Linked DNA regions of Variovorax paradoxus. The protein of the gene in region 2 interacts with the protein of the main gene of each other region in a pairwise test. Links are inferred from orthologs where the notes say so. Each region holds a gene or a part of one and is shown on either strand. Other genes may lie near its edges. The genes, in order: GOQ09_RS16035 and acpP.

Region 1 (11,107 bases), 1.9 Mb from region 2 along the record:
CTCGCGCCGACGATGTCCAGGTCGGATGGATCGTCGGGCGACACCATCAGGTTTGCGTTGCTGCCGATTACCACGCTGCCGTCCGGGCCGACGTGGTCCGGTGCATAGTCGGCATAGCCGGCTTGCCGCACGATGCCTCTGACGACTGCAGCCGCGAACCTCAGTGAATCTTCCACCGCCTGCGCTTCGGCATTGGCGGCAAAGAGCTGCCGGCTGCCAATGAAGGTAGCCGTGGCGGCCAGCACCACCACCAGGCCGATCGCGGCGGCGACCATCAACTCGACCAAGGTCATCCCGCCCTGGCGCAGGCACCTTGGGTGACAAGGGGCTCGCACGGCAGCCGTTCGCCTAGCCGACAACCAGTTGCATCACCAAGCGAGGCGGAAGCTCCCGCTGCGGCTTGCCGTCGTGCTTCGCGTCCACGGCGTCGGCGTGCGGCACCCAGCCGAGCTTGACGACCACATTGCGGCCGGAACCACTGCACGGCCACGCGTATTCGCCGGCCGACGCGTTCCAAGGGTGGTCATCGAAGCACACGCTCAGGCGGGCACCGGGCAATGCCTTGGCAACGCGGCGCTTCCACTCGCCCATGTCCCAGGCCGCCAGGCTTTCGGGATCGCAAGCCGCGCCTGCCGCCGCGCACCCGCCCGGGGCGGCGCCAGTGCCGGCATCCTCGGTCCAGTTGGCGACAAGATAGGTATTGGCCGCGTCGTTCCTTGCCGCCACACCCGGGTTCATTCGAACCTTTTCGGAAAGGTCGCGAGCGAGGTTGACTGCCGCAGCGAATGTTGCGGCTTCCTTGCCCGTGCGCACAGCCGTGAGCAGCATGCCGATGGAGCCGAGCAAACCGACGCTCAGCACCGCGATGGAAACGAGCACCTCCACGAGCGAAAAGCCCGTGGCGGCCTGCCTTGATGTAGCCATTTTTCGATGTCCTCCCCGTCCTGCAACTTCGGTTGCTTCTTTATTCCTGCATCGAAACTGGAGCGTAGAGGCGGCTCTCTGCAGGCCGTTTGCCGTTCATCCGCTTTTGACCGCCGCTCGTATGATCCAGCGGCTCCGGTGTTAAATAATTCTTCTCGCAGCCCATGCCCTCCCCCGAACAAGACGCGCAGCACATCGCCACCGCATTGCGCCTGGCTTCCGACGCGCTGTTGCTGACCGATCCGAACCCGCGCGTGGGTTGCGTGCTGTGCGATGCAGACGGCCGCGTGCTGGGCCAGGGCCACACGCAGCAAGCCGGCGGGCCGCATGCCGAAGTGATGGCGCTGCGCGACGCCGCGGCCAAGGGCCACTCGGTTGCAGGCGCCACGGCCTACGTCACGCTCGAGCCCTGCTCGCACCACGGGCGTACCGGTCCCTGCTGCGACGCGCTGATCGCGGCCGGCATCGGCAGGGTCGTGGCATCGCTTGCAGACCCGAACCCGCTGGTCGCCGGACAGGGCTTCGCCCGGCTGCGGGCGGCCGGCACCGAGGTGCAAACCGGCCCTGGCGCCGCGGAATCGCGCGAGCTCAACATCGGTTTCTTCAGCCGCATGGTCCGCAAGCTGCCTTGGGTGCGTCTCAAGGTGGCGGCCTCGCTCGACGGCAAGACGGGCCTTGCCAACGGGGTGAGCCAATGGATCACCTCCGAAGCGGCCCGAGCCGACGGCCACGCGTGGCGCGCCCGTGCCAGCGCAGTGTTGACCGGTGTGGGCACCGTGCTCGAAGACAACCCCCGGCTCGACGTGCGCATGGTCGAAACGCCGCGCCAGCCGCATCTGGTGATCGTCGACAGCCATTTGCAGACCCCGCCTGACGCTCATGTTTTCATAGCAGGCCGCCCAGTGTGGATTTACGCAGCCGTCCGCGACGAAGCCCGCGCTGCCGCCCTGGAAGCACGCGGCGCCACCGTCACCTGCCTGCCCAATGCCGCGGGCAAGGTCGATCTGGCCGCCATGCTGCAAGACCTGGCAGCGCGCGGCGTCAACGAACTGCACGTCGAGGCCGGCCACAAGCTCAACGGCTCGCTCATCCGGGAAGGCTGCGTCGACGAATTGCTGGTCTACCTGGCGCCCAAGCTGATCGGCAGCGGCCTCGACATGGCGAGCCACCTGCACGCCGAAGGGCCACTCACCTCGCTGGAGGGCGCGCTGGCGCTCGAATTCAAGTCTGTGCAGATGCTCGAGCCCGACCTGCGGATCGTGTCACGGGTGCGCGGGCGCGACAGCTTCTAGCGTCCAGCCTCGGCGACCGGAGGCGGATTGCACGGCCAAAGCGCCGCGGAAAGGCCGAGGGCCCCCGCATCTGCGAAAATGTGCAAATGTTCACCGGAATCATCACCGGCGTGGGGCGCATCGCCGCCATCCACGACCTCGGCCCCTCCTCCTCCTACGGCAAAAGACTCGGCATTTCGGTGCCCAACGGATATCTCGACGATGTAGGCCTCGGTGACAGCATCGCGCTCAACGGCGCCTGCATGACCGTGACCACGCTCGATCCGGCGCAGCAGCTGTTCACCATCGACATTTCCGCCGAATCGCTCGACAAGACCGCCGGCCTCACCGAGCAAGGCGCCCGCATCAACCTCGAGAAGGCGCTGCGCGCCAGCGACCGGCTGGGCGGGCACATCGTGTCGGGCCATGTGGACGGCATCGGCATGGTGAGCCACTTTGCGCCCGTGGGCGAAAGCTGGGAACTGCGCGTGGTCGCACCGCCCGCATTGGCGCGCTTTCTGGCCTACAAGGGCTCGATCACGATCAACGGCGTGAGCCTTACGGTCAACAGCGTGAGCGACATCGAAGACGGCGCGGAAATCAGCATCAACCTGATCCCGCACACCGTCGAAAACACCTCCCTCGGCAGCCTCCAGGCCGGCTCGAAGGTCAATCTCGAAATCGATACCGTGGCGCGCTACGTGGAGCGCATGCTCCAGGCCGGCGTCCTGGTGCCAACTCCTTCCACGTATTCCAAGGACACCGCCGAATGAACGCCTCCGTCACCCCCATCGGCGCGCCCCGCGGCTCGCGGGCACCCGCGCCGATTTCCCCGGTCGAGGAGATCGTGGCCGAGCTCGCCGCCGGCCGCATGGTGATCCTGGTGGACGAGGAAGACCGTGAGAATGAAGGCGACATCGTCATCGCGGCGGACCACATCACGCCCGAGGCGATCAACTTCATGGCCCGCCATGCGCGCGGGCTGATCTGCCTCACGCTTTCGCGCGAAATGTGCGAGCGGCTGCAGCTGCCGCCCATGGTGTCCCGCAACGGCGCCAAGCATTCGACCGCCTTTACCGTTTCGATCGAAGCGGCCGAAGGCGTGACCACCGGCATCTCGGCCGCCGACCGCGCCCGCACTGTGCAGGCCGCCGTGGCGCGCAATGCCGTGGCCAGCGACCTGGTGCAGCCGGGCCATATCTTTCCGCTGCAGGCGGTGGACGGCGGCGTGCTGATGCGCGCCGGCCATACCGAAGCCGGCTGCGACCTCGCAGCCATGGCCGGCTGCTCGCCCGCCTCGGTGATCTGCGAGGTGATGAACGAAGACGGCACCATGGCGCGCCTCCCCGACCTGCAGATTTTTGCGGCCGAGCACGGGCTCAAGATCGGCACCATTGCCGCGCTCATCGAGCACCGCAGCCGCACTGAATCGCTGGTCGAAAAAGTCGGCTGCCGCGAAATCCAGACCGCGTGGGGCAGCTTTACCGCCCACGCCTTCACCGACAAGCCCAGCCGCGGCGTGCATCTTGCGCTGGTGCGCGGCAAGTGGCAGCCGGACGATGTGGTGTCGGTGCGCGTGCACGAGCCGCTTTCGGTCCTCGACGCGCTCGAAATCAACCGCTCGCTGCATTCCTGGAGCCTTGACGCCAGCCTCGCGCACATCGCGAATGAAGGCAAGGGCGTGGCCGTGCTGCTGAACTGCGGCGAAACCGCCGGCGAGCTGCTCGCCCAGTTCGACGGCACCGCGCGCCCCGCGCAAGCCCCCGAGCGCGGCCGCATGGACCTGCGCAGCTACGGCATCGGCGCGCAAATCCTGCGCGAATGCGGCGTGCACAAGATGAACCTGCTCGGCACGCCCCGCCGCATGCCGAGCATGGCCGCAGGCTACGGCCTCGAAATTGCCGGCTACCTCACGAAAGACTGACAAGACATGCAAGGTGCAAACAAGGGAGCGGATGCAAAGCCGCTCGACGGAAAAGGGCTGCGCATCGGCATCGTCCAGGCACGCTTCAACGCCGACATCACGGACGCGCTGGCCGCGGCCTGCCTCGCCGAGCTCGAAAAGCTGGGCGTGGCGGCGGACGACATTCACCATGTGCAGGTCCCCGGCGCACTCGAAGTGCCCGTGGCCCTGCAGGCCATGGCCGTGCGCGGCGGCTACCACGCGCTCGTGGCGCTGGGCTGCATCATTCGCGGAGAAACCTACCACTTCGAACTGGTGGCCAACGAATCGGGCGCGAGCGTGAGCCGCATCGCGCTCGACCATCGCATTCCCATCGCCAACGCGATCCTCACGACCGAAAACATGGAGCAAGCCATTGCCCGCCAGACCGACAAGGGCCGCGATGCGGCCCAGGTGGCGGTCGAGATGGCGCAATTGCTGGCCTCCCTCAAATGACCGAAGACAACAACAAGACAGCAGGCGCCAAGCCGCGCCAGGCACGCACCGGCCTCACCAGCACGGGCGCACGCAAGGCTTCGGCCAAGTCGAATCGCAGCCGCGCGCGCGAATTTGCGCTGCAGGCGCTCTACCAGCATCTGGTGGGCCGCAACGACGCGGCTGCCATCGACCAGTTCACGCGCGACCTCGCGGGCTTCCACAAGGCCGACGCCGCGCATTACGACGCGCTGCTGCACGGTGCCATCGAAGGCGCTGAGCAGCTCGACGCGCTGATCCGCCCGCTGCTGGACCGCAAGTTCGAAGAGATATCGCCCATCGAGCACGCCGTGATGTGGATCGGCGTGTACGAGTTTCAGCACTGCCTGGACGTGCCATGGCGCGTGGTGCTCAACGAATGCATCGAGCTTGCCAAGGAATTCGGCGGCACGGACGGCCACAAGTATGTGAACGCCGTGCTCAACGGCCTGGCGCCGCAACTGCGCGCGGCCGAGGTGGAGGCCGATCGCACTTCCGGCAAGGCTAGAACGTGAGGAGCGCCGCCCGGCCGCCCGAAGGCGCGCAGCGCCGTAGCTTGGGGGTGCAATGAGAATCTCGGCGCGCGCACAGCGCATCGAACCGTTCTACGTGATGGAGGTTGCCAAGGCCGCCGGCGTGCTGGCGCGCGAGGTGGCCCATACCGACCGGCCGATGATCTTCCTGAACATCGGCGAGCCCGACTTCACCGCGCCGCCGCTGGTGCAGGAAGCCGCCGCACGCGCGGTGCGCGCCGGTGCCACGCAGTACACGCAGGCGACCGGACTCGACCATCTGCGCGAGCGCATCAGCGGCTGGTATGCGCAGCGCTTCGGCGTCGACGTGCCCGCACGCCGCATCGTGGTGACGGCCGGCGCATCGGCCGCGCTGCAATTGGCCTGCCTCGCGCTCATCGAATCGGGCGACGAGATCCTGCTGCCCGACCCGAGCTATCCCTGCAACCGCCATTTCGTGAGCGCCGCGGATGGCACCGCGGTGATGATCCCGACCACGGCCGACGAGCGCTTCCAGCTCACCGCCGCCAAGGTCGAAGCCGCGTGGACCGACAAGACGCGCGGCGTGCTGCTCGCCTCGCCTTCCAACCCCACGGGCACCTCGATTGCGTCCGACGAGCTGCGCCGCATCCACAACGTGGTGTCGCAGCGCGGCGGCATCACGCTGATCGACGAGATCTACCTCGGGCTTTCGCACGACGATGCCTTTGGGCAGACGGCCTTGGCCATCGACGACAACGTCATCAGCATCAACAGCTTCAGCAAATACTTCAACATGACCGGCTGGCGCCTTGGCTGGCTGGTGGTGCCCGAAGCGCTGGTGCCCGTGGTCGAGCGGCTGGCGCAAAACCTCTTCATCTGCCCCAGCACCGTGTCGCAATACGCGGCGCTGGCCTGCTTCGAGGATGCGAGCATTGCCGAATACGAACGCCGCCGCGCCGAGTTCAAGGCGCGCCGCGACTGGTTCATTCCGCAGCTCAATGCGCTGGGCCTCAACGTGCCCGTGGTGCCCGACGGCGCCTTCTATGCCTGGGCCGACTGCACCAGCGTGGCCGAGAAGCTCGGCATTTCGGGCAGCTGGGATTTCGCCTTCGAAACCATGAAGCGCGCCCACGTGGCCGTGACCCCGGGGCGCGATTTCGGCACCGCCGAAACCGGCAAGTTCGTGCGCTTTTCCACCGCCAGCTCGATGGCCCATCTCGAGGAATCCATCGAACGCCTGCGGGCCATGATCGCGAACCCGGCCCCATGAGCTACGCGTTTCCCATCCGCGTGTACTGGGAGGACACCGATGCCGGCGGCATCGTGTTCTACGCCAACTACCTCAAGTTCATGGAGCGCGGGCGCACCGAATGGCTGCGCTCGCTGGGCGTGGAGCAGCGAAAGCTGCGCGAGGAAACCGGTGGCCAGTTCGTGGTGAGCGAAACGCAGCTCAAATACCATCGCCCCTCCCGCCTCGACGACGAACTGCTGGTTACAGCCGATCTCCGACAAATGGGTACGGCGTCGTTGATAATCGGTCAGCAGGTGCTATCAAAAACAGAGCAAGAACGAACAGGCGCCCCGGCGCCCGTCCTTCTGTGCGAAGGCACCATCCGCATCGGCTGGGTGGACGCCACCACATTGCGCCCCGCGCGCATACCGACCCAAGTTTCGGGAACCCTCGAGCGCTCCGGCGGCTCCATGACTCAACCTTTCAAGCCATGAACCAAGACCTCTCGATCATCAATCTCCTCCTCCACGCGAGCTTCGTGGTCCAACTGGTCGTGCTGCTGCTCGTGATCGTCTCGATTGCGAGCTGGGCCGCGATCATCCGCAAATACTTTGCGCTGCGCCGCATGCGCGCGCTGAACGACGACTTCGAACGCGAGTTCTGGTCGGGCACCAGCCTGAACGAACTGTTCGCATCGGCCGCGCAAAACGCCAAGTTCGCCGGGCCCATGGAGCGCATCTTCGCTTCGGGCATGCGCGAATACCAGAAGCTGCGCGAACGCCACGTGAGCGACGCCAGCACGCTGCTGGACGGCGCCCGCCGCGCCATGCGCGCGAGCTTCCAGCGCGAACTCGATGCGGCCGAGCAGAACCTGTCGTTCCTGGCCACCGTGGGCTCGGTATCGCCGTATGTCGGCCTCTTCGGCACGGTCTGGGGCATCATGCATGCCTTCACCGGCCTGGCCGCGCTCGCTCAGGTAACGCTGGCCACCGTGGCGCCCGGCATCGCCGAAGCACTGGTGGCCACGGCCATCGGCCTATTCGCCGCCATTCCCGCGGTGGTGGGCTACAACCGCTTCGCGCGCGAGATCGACAAGATCGCCATCGCGCTCGAAACCTATATCGAGGAGTTCTCGAACATCCTGCAGCGCAATCTCTCGGCCCACCCGGCCGCGAGCGCGACGGCAGCTTCGGCGACTCCGGGCAACCGCTGAACGGAGGCCGAGCGCATGCCCGCCGTTTCATCCCGAGGCCGAGGCCGCCGCACGATCAACGAGATCAACATGGTCCCGTTCATCGACGTGATGCTGGTGCTGCTGATCATCTTCATGGTCACCGCGCCGCTCATCACGCCGAGCGTGATCAACCTGCCCTCGGTAGACCGTGCCAACAAGCAACCCGACAAGCCCATCGAGATCGTCATCAAGAGCGACGACGAAGTGCAGATCAAGAAAGACCCGTCCACCGGCAGCGGCGGCGCGTCGATTCCCATGACCCAGATCGGCTCCGCGGCCAAGACCGCCCAGGGCGGCGACGACCAGCGCCCCGTGGTCATCAGCGCCGACAAGTCCGTCAAGTACGAAACCGTCGTGAAGGCGATGAACCAGCTCAAGCGCAGCGGCATCGAGCGCGTGGGCCTGTCCGTCACCACCACGGGCGGCAAATAAGGCATGTCGCTCGCCCTGGATCGCCCCGAGTTCGCACCACCGCCGCAGCGCGGCACGCCGCGCGCGGTGCTGCTCGCATTGGTCGCGCATGCGCTCCTGATCGCGGCGCTGACGTGGGGAGTGCGCTGGCGCAGCGACCCCGACGAAGGCGCGGTCGATGCGGAGCTGTGGTCTTCCACGGTGCAGCAGGCCGCGCCGCGCCTGTCCGCACCGCAAGCGCCCACGCCCGCTCCCGCACCACCGCCGCCCGCTCCCCCCGCCGCCGCCTCCTCCACCCCAGGTGAAGGCTCCCGAACCCGCACCGCCGCCGCGCGCGCCGGACATCGCACTCGAACGCGAGAAGAAGCTCAAGGAAGAAAAAGAGCAGAAAGAGCGCGAGCTGGAGCGCCAGCAACAGCAGCGCAAGAAAGAGCTCGAAGCCAAGCAGCGCGCGGAAGACGAAGCCGAGCGCAAGAAGGCCCAGCAGCAAAAGCTCGCCGAGCAGCAGAAGAAGCAGCAGGAAGTCGAGGCCAAGCAGGCCGAAGCGAAGAAACAGCAGCAGGAAGCGGCAGCCAAGCAGGCCGCCGCCGACCGCGCCGCAACGCTCAAGCGCATGCAGGGTTTGGCGGGCGCCAGCGGCAGCGACGATTCCAAGGGCACCGCCCTGCGTTCGTCCGGACCGTCGAGCGGCTATGCGGGGCGCATTGCAGCCGCCGTTCGTCCGAACATCACCTTCCCCGATGCGGAGACGGTCAATGGCAACCCGGCCGCCGAATTCGAAGTGAATCTAGCGCCCGACGGCACCATCGTCGGCGTCAAGCTGACCCGATCGAGCGGATTGCCCAGCTGGGACGAAGCCGCCGAACGCGGCCTGCGCAAGACCGACAAGCTGCCGCGCGACACCGACGGGCGCATCTTCCCGTCGCTGATCGTCTCGCTTCGGCCCAAGCGCTAGGGTTGAGATCTCGCTGCCTTCGGTGCCTGCGCGCCGAAGGCAGCGAAGCGCTGGAGCTCTTTACTTTGCCGCCGCGACGCTCAGCCGCTTGACGTCGAGCTCGGCCTTGTTGCCCACCAGATCCTTGTCGAACTCGCCCGAAATCTCGACGCGCACCTTGTCGTCGATCTTCACGCCTGGCGGAAAGTGCTTGGCGTCGATTTCCACCTTCATGCGGCCGGTGTCGTCGGCAAAGGTGTAGTGCTCGCCGCCATCATGCGAAACGATGAAGCCGCGCAGCGTGGCGTGCTGATCGTCCTTGCCGGTGTCGAGCAGTTGCTTGACGGTCATCGTCTGCACCGTGCTCGGGCCTGCGTACTGCGCAAATGCCGGCGAAAGGGGCAGCACCAGCGCGAGCGACATGCCGAGGGCCAGTGTGGCTTTCTTCAGGGTCCTGGTGTTGGTATGGGTCATGGCAATCGTTCCTCCTTTGAACAGCCTGGTTTACAAAGAAACAGATGGACAACCCCCGGCATCCGAATGTTCCCCTGAGGAACATCCGGCGCCTCTCGCTCACTCGTAGACGACCGAGGCTTTTCCGGCTTCGGCCTGCGCCGTCCAGCTTGCCAGCGCGGCATCGGTCGGAAAGAACTTGGCGCGCTCACCAAGCTGCAGTTCGACCTGCGCGCCGCCCCGCGCCATCGAAAGACGCACCGGCAGCCCCTGCACCAGGTCGCCGTGTTCGCTTTGCTCGGTACGCGGCGGAAAATCTTTCACCAGGCGTGCGATGTCCGGCGCCTTGCCGTTGACCGCCACCCGCAGGAATTTGCCGAAGCGGCAGCGCGCAGTAGCCAGGTCCCACACCTGCTGCACCTGAAAACGCGCCTCGAAACCGCCGCGGCCGGGCTGCAGCCGGCCGCTCACGATCACCAGCTCGTCGTCCTTCAGCGTGTTGCGGTTCGCGTTGATCAGCGCCTCGTCGGCGGTCGCGTCGATGGAGTCCGACTTGTCGTCGAGCTTGAAGATCGCCAGGCGACCGCGCTGGCCGTTGATCACGCGGAAGTCGCTCACGATGCCCGCAATCACCTGCTGCTCGCGGGTGTCCATCAGGTCGCCGATCTCGCGCTTGCAGAAGCGCCGCACCTCGTGCGACACCTCGTCGAACAGATGGCCCGAGAGGTAGAAGCCCACGGCCGTTTTCTCGTAGGTGAGCCGCTCCTTCACGCCCCAGGGCGTGGCGTCCACCAGTTCGGGCTCCTGCGTGGCCGAGCCGTGCTCGCTGTCGCCGAAGATGTCGACCTGGGCCGCGTTGGCTTCGGTGGCCACCGCGAACTCGAAGGCGCGGTCAACCGAGGCGATGAGCGAGGCGCGGTTCTGCTGAATGGCATCGAACGCGCCGGCCTTGATGAGCGCTTCGACCGTGCGCTTGTTGATGCGCTGGCGGTCGATGCGCACGCAAAAATCGAACAGGCTCTTGAACGGACCGCCCTCTTCGCGCGCCCGCACAATGGCCTCCACCGCAAGCTGTCCCGTGCCCTTGACGGCCCCCAGGCCGTAGCGAATCACCTTGTCGGTGACGGGTTCAAAGCGGTAGTTGCCGCGGTTCACGTCCGGCGGCTCGAACGTGATGCCGAAGTTTTTCTGCGCGTCCTCGAACAACACCTTGAGCTTGTCGGTGTCGTCCATTTCCACGGTCATGTTGGCGCAGAAGAACTCGGCCGTGTAATGAACCTTGAGCCAGCCCGTGTGGTACGCCAGCAGCGAATAGGCGGCCGCGTGCGACTTGTTGAAGCCGTAGCCCGCGAACTTCTCCATCAAGTCGAAGATCTCGTCGGCCTTGTCCTGCGGAATGCCGTGCGTCTTGAGCGCGCCCGCTCGGAACTTCTCGCGGTGCTCGGCCATCTCCTCGAGCTTTTTCTTGCCCATGGCGCGGCGCAGCAGGTCGGCGCCGCCGAGCGAGTAGCCGCCCAGGATCTGCGCGGTCTGCATCACCTGCTCCTGGTAGACCATGATCCCGTAGGTTTCGGAGAGCATCTCGGCCACGGCCGGGTGCGGGTACTCCACCTCTTCGCGGCCGTGCTTGCGCGCCACGAAGCTCGGAATCAGGTCCATCGGGCCCGGCCGGTACAGCGCGTTGAGCGCAATCAGGTCTTCAAGGCGCGTGGGCCGCGCATCCTTCAGCATGCCCTGCA
Region 2 (10,775 bases):
GGACTGCTGTCTGACATCTCGCATCGTGAAGGAATTCGCCCTCCTTATGCATGGACCCACCGCCCAAGGGCTCCTATTCTACCGAAAACCGTCCTAAGCCTACTTACAAGTTAGTAGCCACCAACAAAATAACGCCTCTTCCCGGCCCAAAAATTTTTTTGAGCCAAGCTGCCGAGCGTCGCAAACACCTCAAAAAAAGGCCCCAAACCCGACTGTCGGGTGGGGCCACTTGACGGCAGCGCCAGATCAGCGTGCGGGTCGGATCAGGGCATATTGCGCCCACTCGCCGCGGCGGAACAGCACGCTGAGCGGCTTGCTCTTGTCGGCCTTGGCCAAGGCGGATTCGAATTCCTTGACGCTGGTCACTTCGATATTGCCGACCGAAAGAATCACGTCGCCTTCACGCAGACCGGCCCGCGCGGCGGCATCGGTCGCCGCGTCGATACGCACGCCGCGCGCCTTGAGCTCCTTCTTCTGCGCGTCGGTAAGGTCGCTGACCACAAGGCCGATCGCCTTTCCGGCGGTGGACGACGGCTTGGCCTGCGGCTCCTCGCGGTCCGACTGGCGCTTGCTCGAAGGCTTGGCTTCGGGGTCGCCCTCTGCAACGGTGATCGAAAGTTCACGCGAGCTGCCGTTGCGGAATACGGTGAGCGTGCTCTTCACGCCCGGCTTGGTGCTGGCCACCGAACGCGAGAGATCGCTCGGCGTTTCGATGACCTTGTCGCCGTACTTGGTGATGATGTCGCCTTCGCGCACACCGGCCTTGTCGGCCGCCGAGCCCGGCACCACGCTGCTCACCACGGCGCCGCGCGCCTTGCCGAGGCCAAGAGACTCTGCCACGTCCTTCGAGACCGAGCCGATGGTCACGCCGATCAGGCCGCGCGAGACACGGCCCGTGGTGCGCAACTGGTCGCTGACGCGGATTGCCTCGTCGATCGGGATCGAGAACGAAATGCCCATGTAGCCGCCGGAGCGCGAGTAGATCTGGCTGTTGATGCCGACCACCTCGCCGCGCAGGTTGATAAGCGGCCCGCCCGAGTTGCCGGGGTTGATGGCCACGTCGGTCTGGATCAGGGGCACCAGGTCGCCGGTGTCGCGCTGTTTCGCGCTCACGATGCCGGCAGTAACGGTGTTCTCCAGCCCGAAGGGCGAGCCGATGGCCATCACCCATTCGCCGACGCGCAGCTTCGAGATGTCGCCGACCTTCACCACGGGAAGCCCCGTGGCCTCGATCTTGACCACCGCGACGTCGCTGCGCTTGTCGGCGCCGATCAGCTTGGCCTTGAACTCGCGCTTGTCGGTGAGGGTGACCAGAATCTCCGACGCATCCTCAATGACGTGGGCATTGGTCATCACATAGCCGTCCGCGGTCAGGATGAAGCCCGAGCCCACGCCGCGCGGACGCTCTTCTTCCTGGGGCTGCGGCCGGTTCGGACGCGGGCCCGGGCGCGGATTGCCGGGCAGCGGCTGCCCGAAGAAGCGCCGGAAGAACTCCTGCATTTCCTCGTCCATTTCTCCACCGCCGCCACTGCGGGTGGAAACCTTTTCGACGGTGCGGATCCCGACCACTGCAGGCCCCACCTGCTCGACCAGATCGGCGAAGTCGGGCAAGCCGCGCGCTTGCGGTGTCTGGGGCGTCTGGGCAACGGCCGAGGTGGCCGGCAGGAAACCCACGCTGGCCGAACAGGCCAGGCCGAATGCGAAGAGATAGGAACGAAGCTTGTGTCCCTCGACTTTGAACATCATCGGTTTTCTTTCAAAAGAACAGAGCGACCAAAAGAAGAGCTATGAGTCTGTGATGCGGACTTGGTTCAGCGCCACTTGCGCATGCGCGTCAGGTCAGCGCGTGCGCGCGAGACTTTGGGCAAAAGCATTTAGCGTCTGCTGTGGCACCTCGCCCACGGCGGTGAGCCACCAGTCGCTTGCCGGCTCGGGCAATCGCCGGCGAATGGCGTTGGTTGCACCAATGGTCAGCACGCCGTCGCGCGGTGCGCGCTTTTCATCGTAGCGCTCGATGAAAAGCGACACCGAAGCGAGGCCATCGGAGAAGGTCCACTGAACGGTGCGGTCCTGCCCCGTCTTGTCGCCGCCCGCCGGGCGCCGATAGAAGCTGCGCGGCTTGAAACCGGCCACCGGCGTCTTGAGAACCCAGCCTTCGTCTTGCGCGCTGGTGCGCTCGAGCTCGAGCTTCTCGATGCGGTAACCGCTTGTATTGGTCATCATCTGCGCGAGGGCCTGCGCCTTGACCGGGGCATCGAGCTGCAATTCGGAAAACGCCGATTGCTCGACCACGCGTGAATCGCCGTCCACGGTCTGCAGCTTGATGACGAGGCCGGAGCGGCGCTCGCTCCAGATGCGATAGCCGAAGCGCAAGGTGTCATGCGGCACCAGCTGCACCACATCGGCATCGAAGCCCGCCACGCGGTCCTTGCCGACGGCCCGGACGTCGTAGAAGTCGCCAATCGACGAATCCGGCTTGTCGGGCAGGTTGGGGAAAAGGTCGAGGTTTTCGCGCTTTTCGACCTTCACGACCTTTGCCTCGGGCAGGAAGGTCATGACGTGGTGGTTGCGCCTGAATGTCGAGCGCGGCGGCCCCGAGAGGGCTTCGATGCGTTCGATCTGCAGGTCGCCCTCTCGCACATGCCAGATGCGCGCGCTCGACAAATCGCCGCCCGCCGCCGAAACCACAAAAGTGCCAACGTAGTTGCGTTGCCGCGCTCCGGTGTGCATGCGCTGAAGCCACTCAACCACACCCATGGCCGGCGGAGCGTCGCCGGCTTGCGCCGAGGCTGCTCCCTTTGCATTCATCGGACCCGAACGGGTCTGTGCGATGGCGACTTGCGCCAGGCAGAAAGCAGTGAACACCAGCGCGAACGCACGTACGGAGATCGGCATCTGAACGGTCATTGGGAGCGACAGGCGCGCAATCAGCGCGTGGGCCCCTCGAAGGTCGCGTTGCGCAAGAAGCCCGAAGGCATCTGCGAAGCGCCGCCGGCTTGCTGGTGCGCCTCGAGCAATTGGTCGAGCCGCGGATCGCGCAGCATGACCTGGGCGCTGCCGTTGCCGACCACCACGCGAGTCGGCGTCAGCGTGGTGGCGGCAGGCGACTGGCCGTTGACCGCTGCAGCCGCCAGCACCGAATTGGCGGCCGGTTGCTGCTGCGCCGCGATCTGCGCCCCGGAAGACGGGAAGCCCGCTCCGTTGCCCACCAATGTCCAGCTGATGGCAGCCACGGCCACCAGCGACGCGGCGCCTGCCACCAGCTTCCAGCGGAACACCGGCTCGTTGGCGGCGTCGGCCCTGCGCTGCAGCGTGACCACCTTGGTGGCCGTTACCGGCGCCAGGACCGGGGTCGCAACCACGGGCTCGGCCGCAAGGCGCTGCTGGAATCGGGTCAGGAACGCGTCGCTGTCGCTGCAAGGCGCGTGGGCACCCGAGCGCAGAACGTCGCCCACCACGTGATAGGAACGCCAGGCGGCGCGCGCATCGTCTTCGGCGCAGACGGCTTCGATGGCCCGCGCGAAGTCGTCGCCCTGCAAATGACCGTCCGCCAGTGCGGACACCTGTTCACGAGCCGTCATCGTCTGATTCATTTCATTCACCTGCTTACCTACCAACGCTTGCCTGACTGGTTGTCCAGCAGCGGTTTGACCCTGGCCGAAATGGCCTCGCGCGCCCGGAAAATACGCGAACGCACCGTGCCGATAGGGCAATCCATGACCTCGGCAATCTCTTCGTAACTCATGCCCTCGATTTCGCGGAGGGTGACAGCCTGCCGCAACTCGGCAGGCAGCGCTTCCATGGCCGCTTCGACAACGCTGGCGATTTCGTTTGCCGCCAGCACCGATTCGGGGGTCTCGTCGCTGATTGGTTCGTTTCCGGGGCGGTAAGTTTCATCGTCTTCTTCAGAAGACGGCCGCAGGGCGCTTTCGGAAATGGTGGGGTCGCGCTTCATGTCGACCAGCGCCTTCTTGGCGGTGTTGACCGCGATCCGGTAAAGCCAGGTGTAGAACTGGGCATCGCCACGGAACTGGTGAAGCGCCCGGTAGGCCCGGATGAAGGTTTCCTGCGCGATATCCTCGACCAGGTCGACATCGCGCACCATGCGCCCGATCAGGCGCTCGATCCGGCGCTGGTATTTGATGACCAGCAGCTCGAACGCCTTCTGGTCGCCCGCAACCGTCCGCTGGACGAGCTGGAGATCGACCTCACCTGGGCGCGGTGCCTCGACGGACACATCGGTCAAGCCGGAGTCCGGTGGCACTGGCGGCGGAGAAGTGGTCATCGGGGAGATTCAGGGCGCGTCGGCCGGCACGGTCGCCCGCCAAGGCTCGCCGGCAGGCGACGCGGACGGGGGGCGCGAATATACCGCACGGCGCAGATCGCGCCAGCGCTCCGGCATGGCGCGCTGTTCGATGCATATCCAACGTGCGGCGCGGCCCGGCTGGCTCAGCCGAACCAGCAGCAGCGACTGAAGATCGAGCGCCACGGAGGCCTGCGCGGCATGGACGGCGCGGCCCCGGTCGGTGCCCGTGAGGCTCCAATGGAGTCCGTCGAAGTGCAAGACGCCAGCGCCGTCGCTTCGCAGCCCGAGCGCGGCCGCAATGCCTGAAAACAGAACACTCAGAACCAGGAGCAGCTGGCGCCAGCCGGCACTATCGAAGAGATAGCAAGAGAGGCCTGCGCAGCAGGCTCCCAGGGCCCAGGTGGCTATCAGTATCCGGGTTGCGCCGCGCGAGCGCCCCACCGGGTAGGTCACCGACGGTGCGCTGTGCATGAAAGAGCAAGGCTCAAGCGCGCTTGAACACCAGCGTGCCGTTGGTGCCGCCGAAGCCGAAGTTGTTCTTGACCGCGACATCGATCTTGAGATCGCGCGCCACATTGGCGCAGTAGTCGAGGTCGCACTCCGGATCCTGGTTGAAGATGTTGATGGTCGGCGGGCTCTTCTGGTGATGCAGTGCGAGCACCGTGAACACCGATTCAATGCCGCCGGCACCGCCCAGCAAGTGGCCGGTCATCGACTTGGTCGAGTTCACGACCAGCTTCTTCGCGTGATCGCCGAAAGTCCTCTTGACCGCATTGGTCTCGTTGAGGTCGCCGATCTGCGTGGAAGTGCCATGGGCATTCAGGTACTGCACCTGGTCGGCATTGACGCCTGCATTGGCGAGCGCCATGGCCATCGAGCGGCTCGGGCCGTCGACGTCGGGTGCGGTCATGTGGTACGCGTCGCCGGTCAGGCCGAAGCCCGCCACTTCCGCATAGATCTTGGCGCCGCGCGCCTTGGCGTGTTCGTATTCTTCGAGCACCAGCACGCCGGCGCCCTCGCCCAGCACGAAGCCGTCGCGGTCCTTGTCCCAGGGACGGGAAGCCGTTGCGGGATCGTCGTTGCGCGTGCTCAGCGCGCGCGGCGCGGTAAAGCCGCCGATGCCGAGCGGAGAAATAGTCGACTCGGCGCCGCCCGCGATCATGACGTCGGCATCGCCGTACTCGATCATGCGCGCCGAGGTGCCGATGGCGTGCAGGCCGGTGGTGCAGGCGGTCACGACGGCGATGTTCGGGCCCTTGAAGCCGTACTTGATGGACACGTGGCCCGAGATCATGTTGATGATCGAAGCCGGCACGAAGAACGGCGAAATGCGGCGGGGGCCGCGAGTCGCGTATTCGCCATGCGTCTCTTCGATCATCGGCAGGCCGCCAATGCCCGAGCCGATGTTGCAGCCGATGCGCACGGCTTCTTCGTACGACAGCGCTTCGCCGGTCGGCAGTCCGCTGTCCTGCACCGCCTGAATGGCGGCGGCAAGCCCCAGATGAATGAAGCGGTCCATGTGACGCGCTTCCTTCTCCGAGATGTATTGGGTGATGTCGAAACCCTTCACCTCACCTGCGAACTTGCAAGCGAAGGCGCTTGCATCGAACGCGGTGATGTTCGCAATGCCCGACTTCCCGGCCAACAGGTTGGCCCAGGACTCGGTCGCGGTGTTTCCGACAGGAGCGATGCAACCGAGTCCGGTCACGACGACGCGGCGTTTGGTCATGCCGGCAAACCTTTCTGGAAGCGCTGAACAGCTGCTGGCGGCGCGTACGGGGCTTGAAAGAAGCGCCGCCGGCCGTCGCAGTTGCAGCCGGCCCGATCAGGCCTTTTGATTCTTGGTGGCGTAGTCGACGGCGTTTTGCACCGTGGTGATCTTCTCGGCGTCTTCATCCGGAATTTCAATGCCGAATTCGTCTTCGAGTGCCATCACCAGTTCGACCGTGTCGAGCGAGTCCGCGCCGAGGTCGGCCACGAAGGCCTTTTCGTTCGTTACTTGGGACTCTTCCACGCCGAGTTGCTCGGCGATGATTTTCTTGACACGTGCTTCGATATCGCTCATTTGGTTCCCTCTGAGGGTTGTAGGTAATCGGTGGATTTTAGCCGGGCGCATTGTGGCATTTGCCGTGCGCCCGGGACGGGGAAAGATTGCGCCTTGCGGCCAATTACATGTGCATGCCGCCGTTGACGTGCAGTTCCTGCCCCGTCACATAGGAAGCCTGCGGAGATGCAAGATACGCCACTGCATGCGCGATGTCGGCCGGCTTGCCCAGGTGGCCCAGCGGAATCTGCTGGAGCAGCGCCTGTTGCTGTGCCTCGGGCAGGCTGGCGGTCATGTCGGTTTCGATGAAACCCGGGGCAACGCAGTTGACCGTGATGCTGCGGCTGCCGAGTTCGCGTGCCAGCGCCCGGGTCATGCCCGCGACGCCGGCCTTGGCCGCGGCGTAGTTGGCCTGGCCGGCATTGCCGGAGGCCCCGACCACGCTGGTGATGCTGATGATCCGGCCGTAGCGCTGCTTCATCATCGGGCGAATCACGGCGCGCGAAAGACCGAACACAGCCTTGAGATTGGTGGCCAGCACCGCATCCCAGTCGTCGTCCTTCATGCGCATGGCGAGCGTATCGCGCGTGATGCCGGCGTTATTGACCAGAACGTGGATGGCGCCATAGGCCTTCACGATCTCATCGATGAGGGCCTCGACGGCAGCGCCGTCGTTCACGTCCAGTGCGCGGCCGCGGCCGCCGAAGGCGCTGAGCGCCGAAGTGATCTTGCCCGCGCCTTCTTCGGTGGTGCCGGTGCCGACCACCTTGAGGCCGCGCTGGGCGAGCTCTAGCGCAATGGCTGCGCCAATGCCGCGCGATGCGCCGGTGACCAGGGCTACTTGCCCTTCAAATTTGGGAATGCTCATAAAAGAAGTGTCCGGGCCTTTCGCCGTTCAGGCGGCGAGCAGTTGTCGGGAGTCCGCGAGCGTTGCTGGGTCGTACACCGACGCGGCTTCGAGCTCGGGGGCGATGCGCTTGACCATTCCGGCCAGCACCTTGCCGGGCCCGCACTCGATGATGGCGGCTACACCGCGCAGTTTCAAGGCCTGCACGCTTTCAACCCAGCGAACCGGGCCGGCGGCCTGGCGCACCAGGGCTTCGCGGATGCGGGCCGGATCGGTCTCCACGGCCACGTCGATATTGTTGAGTACCGGAATCTGGGGCGGAGCGAGCGTGATGGTGCTGAGCTTCTCGCGCAGCGCTTCGGCCGCGGGCTTCATCAGGCTCGAATGGAACGGCGCCGACACGGGCAACAGCAACGCACGCTTGGCGCCGTTGGCCTTGAGCACCTCGCAGGCCTTGTCGACGGCCGCCTTGCTGCCTGCGATCACGGTTTGCATCGGGTCGTTGAAATTCACCGCCTCGACGATCTCGGCGCTGCCCGCACCGAAAGACGCAGTGGCTTCCGCGCAGCCCGCTACGACCTTGCCAACTTCCATACCGAGAACGGCGGCCATGGCGCCGGTGCCGACGGGCACCGCCTGCTGCATTGCTCGCGCACGAAACCGCACCAGCGGCGCGGCTTGCGCCAGCGTGAGCACGCCGGACGCCACCAGCGCGGAGTACTCGCCCAGCGAATGTCCCGCCACGACCGAAGGGGCCGCGCCGCCTTCAGCCAGCCAGGCGCGCCAGGCCGCCACGCCGGCCACCAGCATGACCGGCTGCGTGTTGGTGGTGAGCGCCAGCTCTTCCTTGGGGCCGTTCTTGATCAGCGCGGCAATGTCTTCGCCCAGCGCTTCGGATGCCTCGCGCAGGGTTTCGACAACGGCCGGATGGTCGCCCCAGGCGTCGAGCATGCCGACGGCCTGCGAGCCCTGACCCGGAAAGACAAAAGCGAAGGATTTCATTGTTTTTAACGCGTCATGTCGCACTGCGGCCCCACGCGGGCGCCGCAATACGCTACAGATTCAATAGCACCGCGCCCCAGGTGAAGCCACCGCCCACGCCTTCGAGCATGACGGTTTCGCCCTTTTTCACCTTGCCGGAGCGCACGGCTTCGTCGAGCGCCAGCGGAATCGAGGCGGCCGAGGTATTGCCGTGCTCGTTGACCGTGACGATGAGCTTCTCGCGCGGAAGCTTCAGTTTCTTGGCCGTGCCTTCCATGATGCGGATGTTGGCCTGGTGCGGAATGAGCCAGTCGATGTCCGCGTCGGTCTTGCCTGCCTTTGCGAGCGTGGCACGCGCGGCTTCTTCGAGCACGCGCACCGCAAGCTTGAAAACGGCCTGGCCGTCCATGTGCAGCAGGGGCGTACCCAGCACATTGCCCCCGGACACATGGCCCGGCACGCAAAGAATGCCGACGTGCTTGCCGTCCGCATGCAGGTCGCTCGCCAGGATGCCGGGCTCTTCGCTCGCTTCGAGGACCACGGCGCCAGCACCGTCGCCGAACAGCACGCAGGTGGTGCGGTCATTGAAATCGAGAATGCGCGAGAACACTTCGGCGCCGACCACCAGTGCGCAACGCGCAGTGCCGGTGCGAATCATGGCGTCGGCCACGGTCAGTGCATAGACAAAACCACTGCAGACCGCCTGCACGTCGAACGCCGGGCAGCCGGCGATGCCGAGCTTGTTCTGAAGGATGGCGGCCGACGACGGAAACACCATGTCGGGCGTCGACGTGGCGACGATGATCAGGTCGACCTCTTCCGCCTTGCGCCCCGCCGCCTCGAGCGCGCTGCGGGCGGCTTCAAGGCCGAGATCGCTGCTCGTTACCTCGGGTGCCGCGAAATGGCGCGCGTGGATGCCGGTGCGCTCGACGATCCATTGGTTCGAAGTTTCGATGCCGCGCGTTGCCAATTCCTTGGCAAGGTCGTCGTTGGTCACCCGGCGCGGAGGCAGATAGCTGCCGGTGCCGGTGATGCGTGAATAAGGGCTCATCAAGCGTGAAGGGCCGTCGCGTCCGCTGGCACCGCCGACTCCTGCCGCGCGAGCAATGGCGCGGCGTGGGCAATGCGGGCCCGCACGCGATCGAGCAGGTTGTTGCGAGCGGCATCATAAGCGCGATCCAGCGCATGGCCGAAAGCCACTTCGTCAGCCGAGCCATGGCTCTTGAAAACCAGCCCGCGCAGGCCCAACAGGGCTGCGCCGTTGTATCGACGGTGATCCAGGCGATTTTTAAAAGCTTTTAGCACCGGATAGGCAACGATAGCCGCAGCCTTGGTGAAAATACTCCGCGAGAATTCCACGCGAATGAACTCGCCGATCATCGACGCAACGCCTTCGCTGGCCTTCAGGGCGACGTTGCCGACAAAACCGTCACATACAACGATGTCGGTCGTTCCCTTGAAAATGTCGTTGCCTTCCACGTTTCCGTAGAAGTTCAAATCTTTCGAGTTGGCTGCAGCACGAAGCAGTTGGCTTGCTTTTTTGATTGTTTCGCTGCCTTTGATGGCTTCTTCGCCCACATTGAGCAAGCCGACCGAAGGCGACTCGTTGCCCGTGAGCGCGGAGACCAGCGCGGAGCCGAGCACGGCAAATTGCAACAAATCTTCGGCATCGCAATCGACATTCGCACCCAGGTCGAGCACCGTGGTGGCGCCGCCCCTGATGTTGGGCAGCTGCGGCGCAATCGCGGGGCGGTCGATGCCGTCGAGCGTCTTGAGCAGGTAGCGCGCAATCGCCATCAGCGCACCCGTATTGCCGGCCGAGATGGCAGCTTGGGCGGCACCGTCCTTGACCTGCTGGATCGCAATGCGCATTGAAGAGTCTTTCTTCTTGCGCAGCGCAATTTCGACCGGGTCGTCCATGCCCACCACTTCGCTGGCGGCAACGATGCGCGCCCTCGGGTGCTCGCCGAAGCTGGCCAGGGCCGCGGGTGCGCCAACCAGCAGCAGCGATGCCTCGACATGCCGATCGAGAAACGCGCGGCAGGCCGCAAGCGTGACGCGCGGCCCATGGTCGCCACCCATGCAATCGACGGCAAGCGTGATTGCGGCGGGCGCGGCGGAGGATTCGGGGGAGGAAGACGTAACCATCAAAACAAAGGCCCGACGCTACAGCAAAAGTAGCTTCGGGCCTCGGCCTTGGGATGCGAAATCAGGCTTCGGACTTGTTCTTGAGGACCTGACGGCCACGGTAGAAACCGTTCGGGCTGATGTGGTGACGCAGGTGCGTTTCACCAGTGGTCGGTTCCACGGCAATGCCGGGCACGACCAGCGCATTGTGGGAACGGTGCATGCCGCGCTTGGAAGGCGACTTTTTGTTTTGCTGGACGGCCATGATGGCTCCTGGACTGTTAGGTGAGTGAGTGGATGCGCTCTCTTGCGGTGGCAATACAGCAGCATGTATGGAATGCCTTGGTCTGTCTTGCTGCTCACGGCGGCGCGCGCGAAGCCCATGATTATAGCCCAGCCTGCGAGAAAGGGCTACTTGCCCTCTTCCGGCTTGCGCGAGCGCAACGCATCGAGCACCGCGAAGGGGTTGG

What was found.
Region 1: the proteins of acpP (region 2) and GOQ09_RS16035 interact in binary tests that used the Escherichia coli proteins (3 or more experiments, as listed by UniProt). The link is inferred for Variovorax paradoxus from one-to-one orthologs.

Annotation. Positions count from the first base shown.
Region 1 is NZ_CP046622.1:3,435,133-3,446,239, forward strand. Bases 5,107-8,100 are described here. They hold GOQ09_RS16035 (YbgC/FadM family acyl-CoA thioesterase), read left to right. Parts: upstream 5,107-6,371; coding sequence 6,372-6,830; downstream 6,831-8,100. Other genes in these bases: nusB (transcription antitermination factor NusB), read left to right, coding at 5,107-5,126; GOQ09_RS16030 (pyridoxal phosphate-dependent aminotransferase), read left to right, coding at 5,179-6,375; tolQ (protein TolQ), read left to right, coding at 6,827-7,549; GOQ09_RS16045 (ExbD/TolR family protein), read left to right, coding at 7,565-8,002. Outside these bases: GOQ09_RS15995 (PilW family protein), read right to left, coding at 1-293; type IV pilus modification protein PilV, read right to left, coding at 349-924; bifunctional diaminohydroxyphosphoribosylaminopyrimidine deaminase/5-amino-6-(5-phosphoribosylamino)uracil reductase RibD, read left to right, coding at 1,089-2,216; GOQ09_RS16010 (riboflavin synthase), read left to right, coding at 2,303-2,968; ribBA (bifunctional 3,4-dihydroxy-2-butanone-4-phosphate synthase/GTP cyclohydrolase II), read left to right, coding at 2,965-4,119; ribH (6,7-dimethyl-8-ribityllumazine synthase), read left to right, coding at 4,126-4,593; more of nusB, read left to right, coding at 4,590-5,106; GOQ09_RS16055 (YgiW/YdeI family stress tolerance OB fold protein), read right to left, coding at 8,997-9,389; dnaE (DNA polymerase III subunit alpha), read right to left, coding at 9,489-11,107.
Region 2 is NZ_CP046622.1:1,538,385-1,549,159, reverse strand. What follows is about bases 4,752-7,413. They hold acpP (acyl carrier protein), read right to left. Parts: upstream 6,372-7,413; coding sequence 6,132-6,371; downstream 4,752-6,131. Other genes in these bases: fabD (ACP S-malonyltransferase), read right to left, coding at 7,246-7,413; fabG (3-oxoacyl-ACP reductase FabG), read right to left, coding at 6,475-7,218; fabF (beta-ketoacyl-ACP synthase II), read right to left, coding at 4,791-6,035; GOQ09_RS07135 (hypothetical protein), read right to left, coding at 4,752-4,777. Also shown: GOQ09_RS07155 (DegQ family serine endoprotease), read right to left, coding at 247-1,746; GOQ09_RS07150 (MucB/RseB C-terminal domain-containing protein), read right to left, coding at 1,840-2,907; GOQ09_RS07145 (sigma-E factor negative regulatory protein), read right to left, coding at 2,928-3,593; RNA polymerase sigma factor RpoE, read right to left, coding at 3,611-4,285; more of GOQ09_RS07135, read right to left, coding at 4,295-4,751; more of fabD, read right to left, coding at 7,414-8,199; GOQ09_RS07110 (beta-ketoacyl-ACP synthase III), read right to left, coding at 8,252-9,229; phosphate acyltransferase PlsX, read right to left, coding at 9,229-10,326; rpmF (50S ribosomal protein L32), read right to left, coding at 10,388-10,570; GOQ09_RS07095 (YceD family protein), read right to left, coding at 10,717-10,775. UniProt on the Escherichia coli protein: Carrier of the growing fatty acid chain in fatty acid biosynthesis.